3 regions of the Streptomyces sp. NPDC005574 genome follow, and region 1 is predicted to be linked to each of the others. Evidence: riboswitches for the same ligand, from Rfam matches in the RefSeq annotation. Region 1 holds a riboswitch; each other region holds the start of a gene.

Region 1 (6,744 bases):
AAGCCGGTGATCCGGAAATGGCTCCAGGTGGTCCGGAAGGCGAAGTGCCCACTCGTGTACGGCTGCGGGTCGGTGTAGTCGAAGACGAGCCGTCCGTTGTTCCACCATCGCACGGTGGAGCCGTCGGACACGATCCGCACCTGGTTCGGCCGGTTCGCCACCAGCAGCGGCTCGGTGTAGTCGCGGACCAGCGGGCGCACGCCGGGTTCGCCGACGTAGCGCCGCAGGCGGGTGGTGGTGTTGCCGTTGGCGCCGTAGCCGACGTAGTACGTCGTGAGGTGGTCGTACTCCGCGAGCGCCCCGCTCCTCGGGGTGGCGAAGAGGTCGCCGGGCGAGCGGACGTCGACCGCGTTCCAGAAGTTGTTGAGGTCGGAGACCCGGTCGTTGACCCCGCCCCGCGCCACGGGCGTGGCCGTGTACTCGATGGCATAGGGGCCTTCGAGCCGCTGCCTGAACCAGATCGTCGCCCCGGCCGGCACGTCGACCTCCAGGGTGCCGCGGGAGGCGGTGACGGTGCCGCCCTGCTCCAGTTCGACGGCCCACCGGCCGAGGCCGTGGCGGAAGTCGTCGTGGGCGATCAGACGGCGGTGGCTCGCGTCGGCGGCGGGAGCGAGGGCTGCCAGGGCGGCGCCCGCGGTGAGGGCGCCGAAGGCTCTGCGCGTGGTCGTCACGAGGGTGCGGCTCCTTCGGCGGGAGGGACGGGTCAACAGTTTCGGGACAGAGCGGCTCTGCGTGCCGCCGAGGGTTCGGCGGACGTCCCACGACGGGGAGAAAGCGCTTGCCCCACAACGGAGTTCACTCTGTCCCACCCGGCCCCGCCTGTCGACACCGGCGGGCGCCCCGCCACACGACCGCAACACGGACGATCATGGCTGCCGTCCACCCGGGGCGACGCGGACGATCACGACGGCCGTCCGCCCGGGGGTAGCGCCGTGCGGAACCGCGGACATACCGAAGGCCGGACCCAGGGGATAGGGGTCCGGCCTTCGGCAGCGTGTCAGGCAGGGGTGGTGCGGGTGGTCAGCCCACGGCGACGCCGTGCGCGCGCAGGTAGGCGACCGGGTCCACGTCGGAGCCGTAGTCCGGCGTGGTGCGGATCTCGAAGTGCAGGTGCGGGCCGGTCACGTTGCCGGTCGCACCGGAGAGGCCGACCTGCTGTCCGGCGCTGACGGTCTGGCCGGCCGAGACGGAGAGCTGGGACAGGTGGCCGTACTGCGCGTAGTAGCCGTCGGCGAGCTTGATGACGACCTGGTTGCCGTAGGCGCCGCCCCAGCCCGCGGAGACGACCGTGCCCGCGCCGACGGCCTTCAGCGAGGTGCCGGTCGGGACGACGAAGTCGACGCCGGTGTGGTAGCCGCTGGACCACATGCTGCCGGCCACGTGGTAACCCGTGCCGACGGCGCCGCCGCTCACGGGAAGCGTGTAACCGCTGGAGGTGCTGGTGGAGTCGGCTGCCTTGGTGGCGGTCGTCACCTTCGACGAGGACGAGGCGGACGACGAGGCGGACGAGGAGGACTTCACGGCCGGCTTCGAGGACGTGCTGGTCTTCGTCGGGCCGTTCGAGCCCGTCGTCCCGGTCGTCGCCTTCTTGCCGATGCTGAGCTTCAGGCCGGGGTGGATCAGCGAGGGGTCCTCGCCGACGGCCGTGCGGTTGTCCTCGTAGAGCTTGTGCCAGCCACCGCTGACGTGCTGCTCGTCGGCGATCTTCGACAGGTAGTCGCCGGCCCGGACCGCGTAGGTCCGCGTGCCGGAGTTGTGCTGGGCGCTCTTCGCCGCAACGGCCTTCACACCGGCGGCGGGAGCGGACTGCGGGGCCTTTTCCGCCACGTTCCGCGGAATCGACTGCGCGGTGGCCGCGTGGGCGCCGGTGGCGCCGAGAAGCGGGAGGGCGAGCGCTGCGCCACCGGTTCCGGCGACGGCGATCGTGCGGGTGAAACGCTGGGACTTGGGACGGCGGTGCTTACCCTTCGCGGGCATGGCGAATTCCTCTCCGGCGCCTGCGAGGTGAGCTGTCGGGTGCGGACTGGAGATGCCCGGCCGCGCCGAAGCGCGGCTTTACCCCTAGCCGTTCCGGAGACCGGAACAGGCGGTTCTACCTGTGGGTCCCCCGCTCCTGCCGTGGACGGGTGTGTGTGCGGGCTCCGGGCGGCGGCAGGATTGGGCGTCCGTCCGGATCGGTGGTGAACGTAAGCGACCGGGACGCGAGGGAACAAGTGACGGTTGACCGTGCATGTGTTTCGTTTGCGCATTTCCGGGAATTACCGGTCACCCTGCGTCAATCCAAAGGCGGCCGGTTTATGCAAACGCCCTTGAAACGCATGCGAATTACGTGAACATGACGGGCGACGCACGGTCACGAATATGACGCTGCTCACGCACCTGCGCCCAGGAGCCCCCATTCCAGGTGGAGTTGGAATGAAGGCTACAAAGGCGTCAATACGGACAGACAGATCAGATGCGGCGGAGTCGGAAGACCGCGGCATCGAGGTCGCCCCGCAGCCCCGTGCGCAGCCCGTGGTGCAACAGCACCGCCCCTCGGTGAACTTCGCCCGTTTCGCGGCATTCGTACGCAGCTGTCGGGTCCAGCCCGCGCAGCCGGAGCGCCGGAACGGGCTCACCGTGGTGCTGGGCCTGGAGGCAGGCGAGCACGACGGCCTCGTCGCCGAGCACGTACTGCACGGCGCTCAGCCCGCCGTCCGGCGGGCGCAGCCGGTACTGCTCGCCGCGCTGCACGAGGGGCCTGATCTCCTTGTAGAGCTCCACCCACTCGCGTGCCTCCGCGAGTTCCTCCTCGGTCCACCGGGTGAGGTCCCCGCCGACCCCGAGCACACCCGCCATCGCGCTCACGAACCGGAAGCGCAGTGAGCTGACCCGGCCGTTGAGCTGCGTGTTGGGGCTGTCGGTGACCCAGGCGGCCATCACCCGGGCGGGGTGGATCTGGCTGAACCCGTGCTGGATGCCGAGCCGGTCCAGCGGATCGGTGTTGTCGGAGGTCCACACCTGGTCGCTGCGCCCGAGGACGCCGAGGTCGATCCGGCCGCCGCCGCCGGAGCAGGCCTCGAAGGCGACCCCGGGGTGGGCCGCGCGCAGCCGGTCCAGCAGGCCGTACAGGGCGTGCACATGGTCGACCCACAGGCGCTGCGGGTACGGCTCGCCGGGCCAGCCGGCGTCGGTGAAGCAGCGGTTGAAGTCCCACTTGACGTAGTCGACGGGGGCGCTGGAGAGCAGCCCGTGGAGCTTTTCCCAGAGGTACTCCTGGACGTCCTCGCGGGCGAGGTTCAGGACGAGCTGGTTGCGCAGCTCGGTCCGCCTGCGTCCCGGCTGGAACTGCACCCAGTCCGGGTGGGCCCGGTAGAGGTCGCTGTCCGGGTTGACCATCTCCGGCTCCACCCAGATGCCGAACTGCATGCCGAGCGCGTGCACGTGCTCGGCCAGGGGGGTGAGGCCACCGGGGAACCGGTCCGGGTTGGGCGTCCAGTCGCCGAGTCCGGCGCGGTCGCTGGTGCGGGCCCCGAACCAGCCATCGTCGACCACGAACAGCTCCACGCCGATCGACGCGGCCCGCCGCGCCAGCGTGCCCTGCTGCTCCTCGGAGATGTCGAACTCGGTCGCCTCCCACGAGTTGAAGAGCACGGGCCGGTCCCGGTCGGCGTCCGGGATGACGTACGCGCGCTGGTAGGCGTGCCAGGCGCGGCTCGCCCCGCCGAAACCGCCGTCGTTCCACAGGCCGGCGAACACCGGTGTGGTGAAGGACTCGCCGGTGTCCAGCCGGAGCAGTCCGGAGTCGTCGTAACCGGCGCCGCCGGTGATCTGCACGCGCGCGTCGGGCAGTTGGGCCACCCCGATCCGCCAGGAACCCGACCAGCCGAGCGCGCAGCCGTAGACCTCGCCGCGCTCCTCGGTCGCGTCGGTGTCGAGTGCGACCCAGGGCAGATGCTGATGGCCGGTGTGGCCGCGGCGGCTGCCGATGACCTTCTCGCCGTAGGTCAGCTCGCCGCGCACGAGCCGGGACTCGGCGGCCCAGCGCCCGTGCAGCTGGGACAGGTGCCAGCCCTCCCGGTCGGGCAGCGTCCAGGTCGCTGAGTCGGCGCGCAGCAGCTCCAGTGCCGGCCCCTCGTTGGCCAGCGTCACCCGGCGCTCCACGACGTCGTCGCGCATGCGGTAGTGCAGGGTGACGGCGAGGCCGCCGTCGCGGAAGCGGAGCCGCAGCTCCTCGTCCTCGACCTCGTGGCGTTCGAAGGTCCACTCGGTGCCGCGGCGCTCGTCGGTGCGCACGGACAGCGCGGGGCGCACGAAACGGGGGCCGCCCTCGACCGGGTACTCCTCGCGGCCGTCGAGCGGGGACTCGAAGGGCCAGTAGTCGGGCAGCGGGCGGACGGCCAGCGCCTCCGCGTCGGCGAGCGCGATCCGCGGCCCCCAGTGCAGGTGCAGCAGCTCGTCGGCCTCGGTCAGGTGGACGGCGTAACTGCTGGCCAGCCCGGACAGCAGCCAGGTACGGCCGTTTTCGGCGATTTCCAGCATCAAGCCCTCACAGATACGAACAGGTGCACTCAAGGACCAACATCATCAAGGTCCGTGGGCCTGCGAGGCAACGCCTGTGGACAACTCATTGCCCCGGGAACCCATGTCGTATGGTCGACAGCGAGCCCGCCGGTGAGCCGCGTCGGCGGGACCGACCGGGAGGAGCCCCCGTGACGCAGCAGGTCCCGTCCACCGAGCCCGAGCTCGCCGGTGTGCGCAACTTCCGTGACGTGGGCGGGCTGCCGACGGTGGACGGTCGCCGGGTGCGCCACGGCGTACTGTTCCGCAGCGGTCACCTCGCGCACGCCACGGCAGAGGACGCGGCCTTCCTGGACACCCTGGGCCTGCACACGGTCTTCGACTTCCGCAACGCGGCGGACCAGAAGCTCGAAGGCCCCGACGTCGAGCTGCCGGGCGTGCGCAACGTGAACCTGCCGCTGAGCGACCCGGCCGACGGTGCCGAGTTCTGGAAGATGGTGCGCGACGGCGAGATCGACCAGCTGCGGGCGATCCTCGACGACGGCAAGGCGGCGAACCGGATGATCAACTCCTACCGCGCGATCATCAGGGACCGCACCGCCGAGCACGCCCAGGTGCTGCGCTCGCTGGCCGAGGACAGCGTCCCGGCCCTGATGCACTGCGCGGCCGGCAAGGACCGCGCGGGTCTGTCCGTGGCGGTGACCCTGCTCGCGCTGGGCGTGGAGCGGGAGGCGATCGTCGCCGACTACCTGGAGTCCAACGCCAAGCACCGCCGCTACAAGGTGCACCGCAGTGGCGGTTCCTCCTCGGCCTACTCCTCCGAGGTCATGGAGCTGCTCAGCCCCCTGTTCGACGCGCGCGCCGAGTACCTGACGGCGGCCTTCGACACCATCGAGGAGACCTGGGGCGGCGTCGACGCCTACCTGGAACAGGGGCTGGGGATCACGCCGGAGGTCCGCGAGCGCCTGCGGGAGCGACTGCTCGACTGAGGCCGGCCTGCCGCTACTTGGCGCCCACCGAGAACAGCAGGTAGATGAAGGCGGCGAAGAGGTGCCCCACAGCGATGTAGATGATCAGGCGCACCCACAGGGCGCGGGGGAACTTCTCCTCCATGTCGCGTTCGCTCATGATGTCTCTCCGGTGACGGGGCCCAGGCACAGCGCGGCCGTGGGACTCTGCAGAAGGGTGTGGACGAACAGGAGGTCGACGCCGTCGGGGTCCACGGCGGCGATGCGGTGCGGGGTCAGCGAGTCGAAGTGCGCGCTGTCGCCCGGGGCGAGCCGGTGCGTGGCGTCTCCCAGGCGCAGCCGCAGTCGGCCGTGCAGGACGTACAGCCACTCCTCGCCGGGGTGCACCCGCACGATGTCGCCCTGCGAGCCGTCCGGGACGTGCACGCGCAGGGCCTGCATGCCCCGGCCCGAGGCGCCGGCCTGCCAGTAGGTCCAGCCGCCCGCCTCGGTGGGTTCCATGCCGGTGGCGCGCACGACGGCGTCGCGTTCGGCGACCGTCTCGCCCAGCAGCTCGGAGACCGTCGTACCGTAGATGCGGGCGAGCGCCAGCAGCATGGGCAGGGACGGCTGCCGCTGCCCGGTCTCCAGCCGGGAGAGGTGGGCGGGCGACAGGCCGGCGGCGCGGGCCGCGGCCTCCAGGGTGAGGGCGGCCCGGCGGCGCAGCGAGCGGAGCTGCGGGGCGACGGCGGGCAGATCGGCGACCGGCCCGGTCGGCGGCGGGGTGTCGGCTTCCGGAGAGCTCATGCACTCCATTGAGCCGCGGACTTGCCTCTGCGGCAAATTTTTTGCCTCAGAGACAAGAAAAACTGGTCCTACCGATGGGCGACCGCCTGCTTGACGAGTGTCCGGCTGAAGTCCCACATCAGGCCGCCGCCGCTGTGCGCGTCGTCCATCACGGCCGTGAACGCGTCCACGAACCGGTCCACGTCCGGCTCCCCGATGACCAGCGGCGGGATGAGCTTGATCACTTCGAGGTGGTCGCCGGACACCTGGGTCAGGATACGGTGCCGCTGGAGCAGCGGTACGACCACCATCTGCGCGAACAGTCCCTTGCGCGCGGCCTGGAGCATGGTCCAGCGGCTGCGCAGTTTCAGGGATCTCGGCCTGCCGAACTCGATGCCGATCATCAGCCCGCGACCGCGGACGTCGGCCAGCAGCTCGTACCTGTCCGTCAGGGCCGCGAGCCGGGACCTGAGCAGGTCGCCCGTGCTGCGGGCGTTCGCGACGATCTCCT
Region 2 (6,744 bases), on a different contig from region 1:
GACCCGATGCCGGGCCCCCGGCCCGGCGTTCACAGGTGCCGCTGCTTCGGAACAGGTGCCGCCGTGCGGCACGACTGCCCGCAGGCTACGCGATCCGCTGTGGGCGTATGTCGCCCGGGAACTTCGCCGACGCTCCGCACGCTTGCATACAGTGGCAGGACAGCAGGAAAACCGCGGTATTCGACGACCGCATCCGCGATCGAAGGGACGACATGCCCATGGGTCACACGGCCACAGCGCAGGCAGGCTCCGGCGGCCTGACAGCGACAGAGCACCGCCTGGCCAACGGCCTGCGCGTGGTGCTCTCCGAGGACCACCTGACCCCGGTCGCGGCGGTGTGCCTCTGGTACGACGTCGGCTCGCGCCACGAGGTCAAGGGCCGTACCGGCCTGGCTCACCTTTTCGAGCACCTGATGTTCCAGGGCTCCGGCCAGGTCAAGGGCAACGGCCACTTCGAGCTCGTCCAGGGCGCGGGCGGCTCACTCAACGGCACCACCAGCTTCGAGCGCACCAACTACTTCGAGACCATGCCGACCCACCAGCTGGAGCTCGCCCTCTGGCTGGAGGCCGACCGCATGGGCTCCCTCCTCGCGGCCCTGGACGACGAGTCCATGGAGAACCAGCGGGACGTCGTGAAGAACGAGCGCCGCCAGCGCTACGACAACGTCCCCTACGGCACCGCGTTCGAGAAGCTGACCGCCCTCGCCTACCCGGAGGGCCACCCCTACCACCACACGCCGATCGGCTCCATGGCCGACCTGGACGCGGCGACGCTGGAGGACGCGCGCGCGTTCTTCCGTACCTACTACGCGCCCAACAACGCGGTCCTGTCGGTGGTCGGCGACATCGACCCGGAGCAGACACTCGCCTGGGTCGAGAAGTACTTCGGTTCCATCGCCTCCCACGACGGGAAGCCCGCCCCGCGCGACGGCACGCTGCCCGAGACCCTCGGCGAGCAGCTGCGCGAGGTCGTCGAGGAGGAGGTCCCGGCGCGCGCCCTGATGGCCGCCTACCGGCTGCCGAACGACGGCACGCGCGCGTGCGACGCGGCCGACCTGGCGCTGACCGTCCTCGGCGGCGGCGAGTCCTCCCGCCTCTACAACCGGCTCGTACGGCGCGACCGTACGGCTGTGGCGGCCGGCTTCGGTCTGTTGCGGCTGGCGGGTGCGCCCTCCCTGGGCTGGCTGGACGTGAAGACCTCCGGTGACGTCGAGGTGCCGGTCATCGAGGCCGCCATCGACGAGGAGCTCGCCCGGTTCGCCGAGGAGGGGCCCACGCCCGAGGAGATGGAGCGCGCCCAGGCCCAGTTGGAGCGCGAGTGGCTGGACCGGCTCGGCACGGTCGCCGGCCGCGCCGACGAACTGTGCCGCTACGCCGTCCTGTTCGGCGACCCGCAGCTCGCCCTGACCGCCGTGCAGCGCGTGCTGGAGGTGACGGCCGAGGAGGTCCAGGAGGTCGCCAAGGCCCGGCTGCGCCCCGACAACCGGGCCGTGCTGGTCTACGAGCCCACCGAGGGCACCGATAACCAGGCTGACGAGGACGAGAACGAGGAGGCGGCCAAGTGACCGAGCTCGCCACGATGGACTTCCACCCCCAGCCGCAGGCCGGCGAGGCGCGGCCGTGGGCGTTCCCGGCCCCCGAGCGCGCGACGCTCGACAACGGCCTGACGGTCCTGCGCTGCCACCGCCCCGGCCAGCAGGTCGTCGCCGTCGAGGTGCTCCTGGACGCGCCTCTGGACGCCGAACCGGCCGGTCTCGACGGCGTCGCCACGATCATGGCCCGCGCCTTCTCGGAGGGCACCGACAAGCTCTCCGCCGAGGAGTTCGCCGCCGAGCTGGAGCGCTGCGGCGCCACTCTCGACGCGCACGCCGACCACCCCGGTGTCCGCCTGAGCCTCGAAGTGCCGGTCTCCCGCCTGCCCAAGGCACTCGACCTGCTCGCCGACGCCCTGCGGGCCCCGGCGTTCGCGGACAGCGAGGTCGAACGCCTCGTCCGCAACCGGCTCGACGAGATCCCGCACGAGCTGGCCAACCCCTCCCGTCGGGCCGCCAAGGAGCTCTCCAAGGAGCTGTTCCCGGCCACCGCGCGCATGTCGCGCCCGCGCCAGGGCACCGAGGAGACGGTCACCGCGATCGACTCCGCGGCCGTACGCGCCTTCTACGAGAAGCACGTCCGCCCCGCCACCGCGACCGCCGTGGTCGTCGGTGACCTCACCGGCATCGACCTCGACGCGCTGCTGGGCGACACGTTGGGCGCCTGGACCGGCTCGCAGGCCGAGCCCCGGCCGGTGCCGCCCGTGACCGCCGACGACGCGGGCCGGGTCGTCATCGTGGACCGTCCCGGTGCCGTCCAGACGCAGCTGCTCATCGGCCGCGTGGGTCCCGACCGGCACGACCGGGTGTGGCCCGCGCGCGTGCTGGGCACCTACTGCCTCGGCGGCACCCTCACCTCCCGCCTGGACCGCGTCCTGCGCGAGGAGAAGGGCTACACCTACGGCGTGCGGGCGTTCGGCCAGGTGCTGCGCTCCGCCCCGGACGGCACCGGTGCCGCGATGCTCGCGATCAGCGGCTCCGTCGACACGCCCAACACCGGTCCCGCTCTCCAGGACCTGTGGACCGTGCTCCGCACGCTCGCCGAGGGCGGGCTCACCGACGCCGAGCGCGATGTCGCCGTACAGAACCTGGTCGGCGTGGCGCCGTTGAAGTACGAGACCGCGGCGGCCGTCGCGGGCACGCTGGCCGACCAGGTCGAGCAGCACCTGCCCGACGACTACCAGGCGACGCTGTATCAGCAGCTCGCCGCGACCGGCACGGTGGAGGCCACGGCGGCGGTCGTGAGCGCCTTCCCGGTGGACCGTCTGGTCACGGTCCTCGTCGGTGACGCGGCCCAGATCAAGGAGCCCGTGGAGGCTCTCGGCATCGGCGAAGTCACCGTCGTCTCCGCCGAGTAGCGGACCGGCCGGCCGGCCGACGGCCGGACACGCCTACGGGGCCCTGGTGACTGAGGAGTCGTCAGGGCCGCCGTATGTCCGAATTGAGGGAGTGCACTCCTGTCTGGCCTGTGGCGTGCGCTACAAAAAGCGTGATCCGTTTGAGGATTGAAAGCAGCCGCGTCTAGCGTCATGCCGGCTGTCCGTCAGGCACCGCGCCGCATCCGCGGCACCGGGCAGTCATCGCCGAGTCCCCGTACGGCGCGAGCCAGGGGAGCCGGGGACCCACCATGTGTCCCTGGGGTGAATCGGACGCCCGCGCGCAAGCGAGGGGGTCCGTAGGAGACCTTCCTGCTCCGAACCCGTCAGCTAACCCGGTAGGCGAGAAGGAAGGAAAGGACCCACCACTTCATGGCGTTCACCCGCGCCGCCGGGAAGCACCGTCGTCCCAGCCGGATGCACCGCACCACCGTTCGCGCGGCGGGCGTCGCCGCGCTCGCCACCACCGGTGTCGTCGGCACCCTGGCCGCTCCCGCGCTCGCCGCGGAGCCCTCCGTCGAGCAGACCGGACTCACCCCGGTCATCACCATCGGTGACACGCTCGCCCAGAAGATCGACGCCCAGGCGGTCGCCCAGCAGCAGGCCGCCGAGGACACCGCGCGCAGGGAGGCCGCCGAGGCCGCCGCGCGCAAGGAGGCCGCGGCAGCCGCCGAGAGGGCCCACGAGGCCAAGCAGCGTGCCGCGCGCGAGGCGGAGCGCAAGCGTCTCAACACTTTCGTGCTGCCCGTCACCGGCTCCTACGTCTCCACCGGCTACCAGGCCAGCAGCGGCCTGTGGGCCTCCGGCAGCCACACCGGCATCGACTTCCACGCGGCGAGCGGCACGTCCGTGCACGCGGTCGGCTCGGGCACGGTCGTCGAGGCCGGCTGGGGCGGTTCCTACGGCAACAACGTCGTGATCAAGATGATTGACGGTACGTACACGCAGTACGGCCACCTGTCGTCCATCGGCGTCTCGGTGGGCCAGACGGTCACTCCCGGCCAGCAGATCGGCCTGTCCGGCGCGACCGGCAACGCCACCGGCCCGCACCTGCACTTCGAGGCCCGCACGACCGCGGAGTACGGCTCGGACATGGACCCGGTCGCCTACCTCCGGTCGCACGGCGTGAGCGTCTGACACCGGCCGCCACGCAGGCCGTACCGCCGTCAGCGGCGCGTAGCGGCCCCCGCGAGCGCTGACCGTCCCACGGCGGACGGCGGTACTTCCCGAAGCCCCGGCTCTCCAGCCGGGGCTTTCGGCGTTTCCGACCCCCCTCTGTCCAAAAAATATCCATGGATTCCGGCCCGCCGTCGGAAATTCCCGCTCATTGCAATAGAGTCACTGGACAAGCGTCAATCATCGACGTTTCACGGGGATTAAGGCGGAGGTCGGTCATGCGTATTCCGGCGCACTCGGTGTGCACGGCGATCCGGGACGACATCGTCGCCGGTGTCTACGAGCGTGGCAGCCGCCTCACCGAGGAACTGCTCGCCCGCCGCTACGGCGTCTCCCGCGTCCCCGTCCGCGAAGCCCTGCGCACCCTGGAGGCCGAGGGGTTCGTGGTGACCCGGCGGCACGCGGGCGCGTGCGTCGCGGAACCCACCGAGCAGGAGGGCGCCGACCTCCTGGAGATGCGCATGCTCCTGGAGCCGCTGGGCGCCTCACGCGCCGCGCAGCGGCGTACCGAGGCCCACCTCAAGGTGCTGCGCGGCCTGGTCAGGCTGGGCCAGGAGCGGGCCCGGCGGGGCAACAGCGAGGACCTGCGCTCCCTGGGAGGCTGGTTCCACGAGACGCTCGCCCAGGCGTCCGGCAGCCCGGCGCTGACGTCGATGCTGACCCAGCTGCGCCACAAGATCGCCTGGATGTTCGTGGTGGACGCGCCCGCCGACCCGGCGGACTCCTGGGCGGAGCACGGCGCGATCGTGGACGCCGTGGCGCGCGGCGACAGCGAGCGGGCGCGAGCGGTCACGGCACTGCACACGGAGCGCGCGACGACCGCGCACCGGCTGCGTTTCGGCGCGGGCGGCGACCGCTCCGACCGTGTGAGGAACTCGCAACCTCCCGTAAACATGTCGGGTCTGCGGCATTAACACGGGCACCGTATACAAAGAAGTGCAATTCGGCGGCCGGTATTTCTGCTGCCCTTTTCCGTGTGTGCCGGTGAATTCCGCGCCTGCGGCATTTGCATGTCCGTGACGGAGACGTGAACCGTGCGCGCGGTAAAAGCATCCTCCGGTACCGGAAAAACGACGCAGCCGCGCCGACCGGAAAGGCCGACGCGGCTGCGTGCTGTGGGGCGAAGGTGCTCAGACGGTCTCGGGGAGCTCCTCGAGGCCCTCGGCCACCAGCTTCGCGAGGCGGTCGAGCGCGGCGTCCGCGCCCTCCGCGTCGGAGGCGAGGACGATCTCCTCGCCACCCTGGGCGCCCAGGCCCAGGACAGCCAGCATGGAGGCCGCGTTGACGGGGTTGCCGTCGGCCTTGGCGATCGTCACGGGGACACCTGTGGCCGTGGTGGCCCGGACGAAGATGGAGGCGGGGCGGGCGTGGAGGCCCTCCGCCCAGCCGACGTTGACGCGGCGCTCAGCCATGTGATGCTGCCCTTCAGTGCTCAGGGTTGTCTAGACCAGTTTCCCATATGGTGAAGCATGCCCGGGGAGGGTGTCGTCCCGCCCCCCGGTGACCTCGGACCGCGGCCTCGGTCCGACGTCCGTCCTGCACAGACTGCCTCGCGCCGTTGTCGTACGCGAGCCGTACTCTGGGGCCCATGCAGACCTCGCCGGACCGGCACGAGTACCCCGCTCACTGGGAGGCCGACGTGGTGCTGCGCGACGGGGGTACCGCGCGCATCCGGCCCATCACCGTCGACGACGCCGAGCGCCTGGTCAGCTTCTACGAGCAGGTGTCGGACGAGTCGAAGTACTACCGCTTCTTCGCGCCCTACCCTCGCCTGTCCGCCAAGGACGTCCACCGCTTCACGCACCACGACTTCGTGGACCGGGTGGGACTCGCGGCCACCATCGGCGGCGAGTTCATCGCCACCGTACGCTACGACCGCATCGGCCCCGACGGCATGGCAGCCTCGGTGCCCGCCGACGAGGCAGAGGTCGCCTTCCTGGTGCAGGACGCCCACCAGGGGCGCGGTGTCGCCTCCACGCTCCTCGAACACATCGCGGCCGTCGCGCGCGAGCGCGGCATCCGCCGCTTCACCGCCGAGGTGCTGCCCGCCAACACCAAGATGATCAAGGTGTTCACGGACGCCGGCTACACCCAGAAACGCAGCTTCGAGGACGGCGTCGTCCACCTGGAGTTCGACCTCGAACCCACCGACCGCTCACTGGCCGTGCAGCGCGCGCGGGAACAGCGCGCCGAGGCGCACTCGGTAGGGCGGCTGCTGGCCCCCGGTTCGGTCGCCGTCATCGGAACCGGCCGTGCCCCCGGGGGCGTCGGCCGCAGTGTCCTCGACAATCTCAAGGACGCCGGTTTCACCGGCAGTCTCTACGCCGTGAACAAGGCGTTCCCCGAGGAGCAGAAGGAACTCGACGGCATCCCCGCCCACCGCTCGGTGCGTGACGTGGACGGGCGCGTCGACGTCGCGGTCGTCGCGGTGCCCGCCGAGCAGGTGCCCGAGGCCGTCGCCGAGTGCGGCGCGCACGGGGTGCAGGGTCTCGTCGTCCTCTCCTCCGGATACGCCGAGAGCGGCCCCGAGGGACGGGAGCGCCAGCGCGAACTCGTGCGGCACGCGCGCGCGTACGGGATGAGGATCATCGGGCCCAACG
Region 3 (6,744 bases), on a different contig from region 1:
CGGGTCGTGCTGGAGCAGATACGGGCTGTACAGGACCGTGGCTCCCGCCGGGAGCCGGTGTCCGGCGAGCCTGGCGGGCCCGGTCGTCACGCGCATGAAGAGCCAGCCGGGCGGCCGACAGCGCAGGGTCTCGCTGACGACGCACCGGGTGTAGGGGAGGTTCGGCAGGTCCTCGGCGCCAGGTCGTCGTCCGCCGAGCACGCTGTCGACCTCCGCGTGCAGCCGGCGCTCCGCCCGCGGGTTGCGCGCGAGCAGGTCGAAGGCCGAGGCCAGGCACAGAGCGGTGCTCTCGGCCCCGGTGAGGAGCAGCGTGACGAGGTGGTCGTGCACCTCCTGTCCGGTGATCGCGGCGACCCCGTTGTCCCCGCGTGCCGCCGCCAGCAGCGTCTCCAGCAGGTCGGGTCGTTCCTGCGGCTCCGCCGACCGTGCGGCCCGCCGTTCCCCGACGGCGTCCCCGACGATCGCGTGGACCCGGGCGACGGCGCGGCGGTAACGGCGGTTGGCGGGTGTGGGGATCCGGAACAGGGCGTCGACCGGCACGGCAGTCCGCACGAACAGGCCGCGGACGATGACGGCGAGGCAGTCCCGCAGTTCGGCGGCCGGCTCGTCGCCGAGCGAGTCGGAGAACAGGACACGGCTGATCACCCGGGTGGTCAGGGCCAGCATCTCCGCGCTGACGTCGACCTCCTGGCCCGCCTGCCACCGGCCGCACGCCGACTCGGCCTCCCGGCCCATCAGTTCGGTGTGGGCGCTCACCCCGGCCGGGCGGAAGTCGGGCCGCAGCAGCGCGCGTTGCCGCCGGTACACGTCATGCCGGCAGGTGACCAGGCCGTCGCCCATGAGCGGCCGCAGCCGGTCGTACAAGGGGCCGCCCTTGTCGAAGGTGCGCGTGTCCAGCAGGACCTGGCGGACCAGATCCGGATGGCACGCCATCCAGGCGCGCAGGGGACCAAGCCTGATCTCGACCAGATCGCCGTGGGACGGCAAAGAATTCAGAAAAGCAAGCGGTCGGCGGAACAAAGGGATGGCGTGGCCGGTGAAAGGGAATATGCCCGGCGCAGTACCCACCGTCCAGACGTGCTCTTTTTCAGGCGCGGTATCGTTCATCGAATACCATCTGCCCCAATCGACACACGAAATCGGTGGCTGATCCACCGACCTGCGTTTGTGTCATCTCCTGCCCAGTGCTGGGGCTTTCGGCTCCCCGAAGCCGCCGTACGCCGGGGCGCACGGGAGCACGCGGAAGCACTGGGTGAGCCCCCTTCGTGGCGCCCGGCATCCGCTGGGGCGGCGCTCGCCGACGAATTCACGGGAAAAGCGAAATATCCCGCGCGATCCCTTCCCTGCGCCCGGTCCTTTTCGTGCCGGATTGCCTTGACGACGGCACTGGGGTGGTGGCCAGGGCATCGTTGCGCGGTGACAGGACCGGCCTCTCCCGGGTATCGCATTCCTCGGGTTTTCAGGGCCGGTCCTGCGGCGGGTGCCTGCCGGTTTCAGGCGAGCCGTACGGCCCCGCGGACCGCCGACTCCCCGGCGAAGTACACCGACTCCTCACGGATGTACGTCCCCGGTCCCGGCGCGTGGATCATCATGCCGTCGCCGGTGTACAGACCGAGGTGGCTCAGGTTGTCGTAGAAGAAGATGAGGTCCCCGGGCTGGACGTCACCGAGCGGGATGACGGTGCCCGCGCTCGCCTGGTCGGGCGCGTTGCGCGGCAGGGCGACACCGGCCGCGCGCCAGGCGGCCTGGGTGAGACTGGCGCAGTCGTACGACTCCGGTCCGGTCGCGCCCCACACGCACGGCCTGCCGATCTGGGCGCGCGCGAACTCCAGCGCCCGTACGGCCTTTCCGCCGCTGGCCCGTTCCGCCAGAACCACCGGACCGGAGAGGGCGAGGCCGACCGGATGACCCGTGTCGAGGACCGACTGAATCTGCGCCTGGTAGGGAGCCGGCTGCTGCCAAGCCATTTCCTCGGCCACCGGGAGCGGGGAGAACGGCACCTGCGCCTGGTAGGGAGCGGGCTGCTGCCACGCCACTTCCTCGGCCACCGGAAGGGCCGGGACCGGGGCCGGGACCGGCACCTGGGTCTGCGTCTGGAAGGGAGCCGGCTGCTGCCAGGCCATTTCCTCGGCCACCGGGAGAGCCGGCGTCGTGTCGGTGACGGCGGGGAGGCCGGGGGAGGTGGGCCAGGATTCCTGGGCCGGCGGCGCGGCGATCGCCGCGACGGGCGTGCGCTGCACCATGGCGTACCGCGTCAGCAGGTCGCGGGCCTCGGCGAGCTTGCGCTGGTTCTGCTCCTTGGAGGTCCGCAGCGAGGATCGCTGGGTGTCGGCGGCCGGCGCGGCGGCCGTCTCCTGCCGGGGCCCCGGCACGGCCGGCAGCGCGGCGATCGCTCCGGTGGCCGCGGGGGGCAGGGCGGCTGTGGCGGGTCCGGCGGTCAGCTCCAGGACGGGCCGTGCGGCGGGGAGTTCCGGCACGGCGGGAGCCCGCTCGATCGCCGGCTCCGGTGCGACGGGCCGTTCGGCGGGGCGGGCCGGGGCCGCGACCTCGGGTGCCCGGTCGCGCGGCAGCACCGCGGGGACGGTCGGGCCGAGCCGGGCGCGGACGCCGTCGAACCACTGCCGGGTGACGGCGTCGAGCGACGGGTCGTCACGCCGGGGCCGGGCGGTGGGAGCCGGCTCGCCCCGGCGGCGCGCCCCCGTCGTCATGGCCCGGGTCGCGTTGTAGTTGCCGGTGGCGTTCTCGGCCTGGTCGTAGAGCGTGTTGACCCGCTGCTGGACCTCGTCGCGGCTGGGGATGTCCTCCCCCGAGAGGGGTACGGCGTCGGCGGTCTGGGAGAACAGGGCCACCGAGGTGAGCGCGGCCGTCGCGAGGGCGGAACCGCCCATGCCGGGGAGGCCGAGACCTCTGGGGCGCGATGTTCGTTCCGGCGCCATGAGAGACGTACTCCTTCCGTACTCCGCCTACCGGGTTAGCTGACGGGTTCGGGCTTCTGCTGCGGAAGGTGTGCCCTACGGCCCTGCCCCGAGAGGCGACGGACCGATTCACCCCAAGTCTTCGGTTGGGTCCCCGGCTCCGGCTGCCTCAGGGCGCACCGAACTCGGCGGAGGCCGTACGACCCGGCGGGGTCCGCCGGAGCGAGTCGAACGGTCTGGCGTCAACTTAACCAACTTGTGCGCCTTGTGTGAAGGTTGGTGCGCGGTATGTCCGATACGTAATTGTGACCTTCGTCGTACGGCGGTGTCCCGGCGCTCAGTTCGCGTCTCTCCGGCCCCGCCAGGACTCGTAGTGCTCCAGCAGGGTCTGCTCGATCGGGCGGTAGGAGACGCCCAGTTCGCGCACGCTGCGGCTGTTGTCCACCCGGAAGCGGATGCCGAGGTGCTTGCGGATGTAGTCCTGGCTCAGCCCGAACGCCGGGCCGAGCACCCGTACCGGCCAGTGCGGAAGCGCGGTGCGCGGGAGGCGGAGGTCGCGCGGGTACCGGGTCCGGATGACGCGGGACATCTCGTGGAAGGACGTCATGTGCTGCGCGGCGACGATGTAGCGTCCCCTCGCCTCCGGCCGCTCCGCCGCCGCGACGTGGGCCTCGGCGACGTCCCGCACGTCCACCGTCGTGAAGCTGAAGTCCGGTGCGCCGTAGAAGAAGTAGCCCTTGAACAACTCGTCCAACAGGAACAGGCTGCCCGATTCCGACGCCGGGGTGAGGGAAGGGCCAAGGATCAGGCCGGGGTTGACGGACACCAGGCGCCAGCGGTCCTGGGCTGCCTCCGCCTCCCACGCGGCACGCTCGGCGAGGGTCTTGGCGTAGTGGTAGGGGTTGTTCCGCACCGTGCTGGTGGTGTTGAAGTACCGCTCCGTCAACACCCCTTCGTCCATGCGCAGGACGTCTGCGTAGTCGCCGAAGATCGCGCCGACCGTGGAGGTGAGGATCAGCCGCTCGACCGTCGGTGTCCGCTCCACGGCGGCCAGCACGTTACGCGTGCCGAGCAGCGCCGGGTCCACCATGTCCCGGCGGCCGTCCTTGATCTTCTCCGGCATGAGGAACGGCGACGCCACATGGAAGACCACCCGGCTGCCGCGCACCGCCTCGTCGAAGGACCCCTCCCGCAGCAGGTCCGCCTCGAACAGGTCCAGCCGGCCGGGGAACGCCTCCCGCATCTCCCGCAGCGGCCTCACCTTGGCAGGGTCGGCGGCGTCGCGCACGGTGGCGCGGACGCGGTAGCCGCGCTCCAGCAGTCGCCGGACCAGATGACTGCCGACGAAGCCGCTGCCGCCCGTCACCACCACGGTCGTCTCCCCGCCTGCGCCCACGCTCTCACTCCCCGGTCCTGGTCGGAGGTCCGCCGGACTCCCGGCGATCCCATTCCTGGGGGAAGCCTCGGGCATGACCGGGCGGAATGGGAACAGCCGGAGGGCAACAGGCTTCGCCCGCAGCCCTGTTGCGGTGCGGGCCGGCCTCGCAGCCGTCGTGCTGCCAGCCCGAACGCCTCGCAGGCGGACGTCAGTTTCATCCCCGCCGGATCGAGGGCCTCGCCCCGGTCGTCGCCGGTGGCGGGCCGGCCGTCGAGCGCCGGGTGTTCCCCCCACTTGCAGAAGAGGCCGCGGCGAAGGGCAACCGTGTCGCGGACCGTGCCGCCTAGCAGGTCACCGACCGGTCACCCGAGCAGTCCGCCCTGCGCGTCGAGGCAGGCCGCCTCCACCGCGGACGTGGTCCAGCCGCGCTCGGGGGAACCGGGCACCGACGGCAGCAGGGCCCGGTCGATCGCGGCGACGACGGCGGTGGTGTCGAAGACGTCCATGCCGACGGCCACCTTCGCGGCGGCCCGCAGTAGGGTCGGCAACCGGAGACGTGGGGAGGCCCGAGGCATGCGGCGAGGCGACGGCGGTGAGGGAGCCGGGGCCGCGGCGGCCCGGCTCACCGGACTCGCGGTGACCGGCGAGCGCGGGGCGGCCGGGGGACTCACCGACATCTCTCTCGGAGACGGCACGACCGTCGTGGTGAAGCCCGGTGAGGAACCCGGCGCGGTGCGGGCCGAGGCGGCCGGGCTGCGCTGGCTGGCGGAGGCCGGGGCGCGGGTTCCGGCCGTGCGCGGGCTCGACGAGGACTGGCTGCTCACCGACCGCGTCCCGGCCGGACGCCCCGACGCCCGCGCCGCGCTCCGCCTCGGCCATGAACTGGCGGCCCTGCACGCCGCCGGCGCGCCCGCCTTCGGCGCCCCGCCGCCCGGCGGTCCCGAGGACGCGTACATCGGCCGCGCCCCGATGCGCAACGTACCCGGCCGGGACTGGCCGTCCTGGTACGCCGAGCACCGGGTGCTGCCGTACCTGCGCCGAGCGGTCGACGCCGGGACCGTGCGCCCGGCGGAGGCAGCCGTCGTGGAGCGGGTCTGCGAACGGCTGCCCGAACTGGCGGGCCCCGCCGAGCCGCCCGCACGACTGCACGGCGACCTGTGGAACGGCAACGTGCTGTGGGGCGCCGACGGGCACGCCTGGCTGATCGACCCGGCCGCGCACGGCGGGCACCGCGAGACCGACCTCGCGATGCTCCACCTCTTCGGCTGCCCGCACCTGGAGTCCGTGCTGGACGGCTACCGGCGGGCCCGGCCGCTCGCCGACGACTGGGCCGACCGCGTCAGCCTGCACCAGCTTTTCCCGCTGCTGGTGCACACGGTGCTGTTCGGACGCGGATACGCCGTACAGGCGTTGGACGCGGCACGGACGGCGCTCGCACGGTGAGCGGGGCGGGGACGGTCAGGCCCCGTAGGCGATACGGCGGCACCGGGCCGCGGGCGGCGTCCGCACGGTGAAGACGCGCCCCGCCGCCCCCGGTGGCGTGGTCCGGCGGTCAGACGTTCACGCGGTCAGGAAGCGTCCTGCTCGTCGTTCTTCTGCTTGATCCGCGCGGCTTCCCTGCGCACCTCGGCCTGGGTGGCGCGCTCCTTCTCCAGCCACTCGGGCCGGTCCTGCTTCAGCGCCTCGATCTGCTCGGTGGTGAGCGCCTCGGTGACGCCGCCGCGCGCGAGACCCGCGATGGACACGCCGAGCTTCGCGGCGACCACCGGCCGGGGGTGCGGGCCGGAGCTCCGCAGCTGCTGGAGCCACTCGGGCGGGTTCTCCTGCAGCTCGCCGAGTTCGGCGCGCGAGACCACGCCCGACCGGAAGTCCTCGGGGGTGGCCGGGAGGTACACGCCCAGCTTCTTCGCCGCGGTGGCGGGCTTCATCGTCTGGGCGCTCTGGTGCGACTTCATGGTGTCAAGACTATCGACCGCCGAGGGGACGTCCGACCACGCCCGGTAGCCTGGCCTGGTGACAGGCTCGCAAGCACCTTCCTCCTTCCGCCTCGCGTACGTCCCCGGCGTGACCCCCGGCAAGTGGGTGCGGATCTGGAACGAGCGCCGGCCCGACGTCCCCCTGACCCTCGTGCAGGTGCCCGCCGCCGAGGCGTCCGAGGTGCTGCGCGGCGGCGACGCGGACGCGGCCCTGGTAAGGCTGCCGGTGGACCGCACGGTTCTGAGCGCGATCCCCCTGTACACCGAGACGACGGTCGTGATGGTCCCCAACGACCACGTGGTGACAGTCGCCGACCAGGTGTCCGCGGCCGAACTCGCCGACGAGGTCCTGCTGCACCCCCTGGACGACGTCCTCGACTGGGACCGCCCGCCGGGCCTGCCCGCCTTCGAGCGACCCGCCACGACCGCCGACGCCGTCGAGCTGGTCGCGGCGGGCATCGGCCTCCTCGCCGTC

What was found. A riboswitch is a leader RNA that binds a small molecule or an ion and turns the genes downstream of it on or off. The one in region 1 is predicted to bind cyclic di-AMP.
Region 2: another riboswitch for cyclic di-AMP. It lies ahead of ABZT03_RS10885 (M23 family metallopeptidase); the one in region 1 lies ahead of ABZT03_RS20235 (LysM peptidoglycan-binding domain-containing M23 family metallopeptidase).
Region 3: another riboswitch for cyclic di-AMP. It lies ahead of ABZT03_RS14615 (NlpC/P60 family protein); the one in region 1 lies ahead of ABZT03_RS20235 (LysM peptidoglycan-binding domain-containing M23 family metallopeptidase).

The regions. Positions count from the first base shown of each region.
Region 1 is NZ_JBEXCW010000029.1:28,583-35,326, reverse strand. Features, by position in the region: gene ABZT03_RS20240 (DUF6250 domain-containing protein) at 1-671, opposite strand, end outside; gene ABZT03_RS20235 (LysM peptidoglycan-binding domain-containing M23 family metallopeptidase) at 1,021-1,977, opposite strand; cyclic di-AMP (ydaO/yuaA leader) riboswitch at 1,982-2,139, opposite strand; gene ABZT03_RS20230 (alpha-galactosidase) at 2,452-4,521, opposite strand; gene ABZT03_RS20225 (tyrosine-protein phosphatase) at 4,692-5,489, shown strand; gene ABZT03_RS20220 (DUF6126 family protein) at 5,503-5,628, opposite strand; gene ABZT03_RS20215 (XRE family transcriptional regulator) at 5,625-6,254, opposite strand; gene ABZT03_RS20210 (aspartate aminotransferase family protein) at 6,323-6,744, opposite strand, start outside.
Region 2 is NZ_JBEXCW010000011.1:126,950-133,693, forward strand. Features, by position in the region: gene ABZT03_RS10875 (pitrilysin family protein) at 213-1,565, shown strand; gene ABZT03_RS10880 (pitrilysin family protein) at 1,562-2,950, shown strand; cyclic di-AMP (ydaO/yuaA leader) riboswitch at 3,164-3,327, shown strand; gene ABZT03_RS10885 (M23 family metallopeptidase) at 3,341-4,105, shown strand; gene ABZT03_RS10890 (GntR family transcriptional regulator) at 4,363-5,058, shown strand; gene ABZT03_RS10895 (HPr family phosphocarrier protein) at 5,275-5,556, opposite strand; gene ABZT03_RS10900 (GNAT family N-acetyltransferase) at 5,733-6,744, shown strand, end outside.
Region 3 is NZ_JBEXCW010000017.1:82,042-88,785, reverse strand. Features, by position in the region: gene ABZT03_RS14620 (cytochrome P450) at 1-987, opposite strand, end outside; gene ABZT03_RS14615 (NlpC/P60 family protein) at 1,494-2,888, opposite strand; cyclic di-AMP (ydaO/yuaA leader) riboswitch at 2,945-3,116, opposite strand; gene ABZT03_RS14610 (NAD-dependent epimerase/dehydratase family protein) at 3,253-4,311, opposite strand; partial or broken gene ABZT03_RS14605 (glucarate dehydratase) at 4,509-4,820, opposite strand; gene ABZT03_RS14600 (fructosamine kinase family protein) at 4,867-5,736, shown strand; gene ABZT03_RS14595 (DUF5997 family protein) at 5,862-6,248, opposite strand; gene ABZT03_RS14590 (LysR family substrate-binding domain-containing protein) at 6,307-6,744, shown strand, end outside.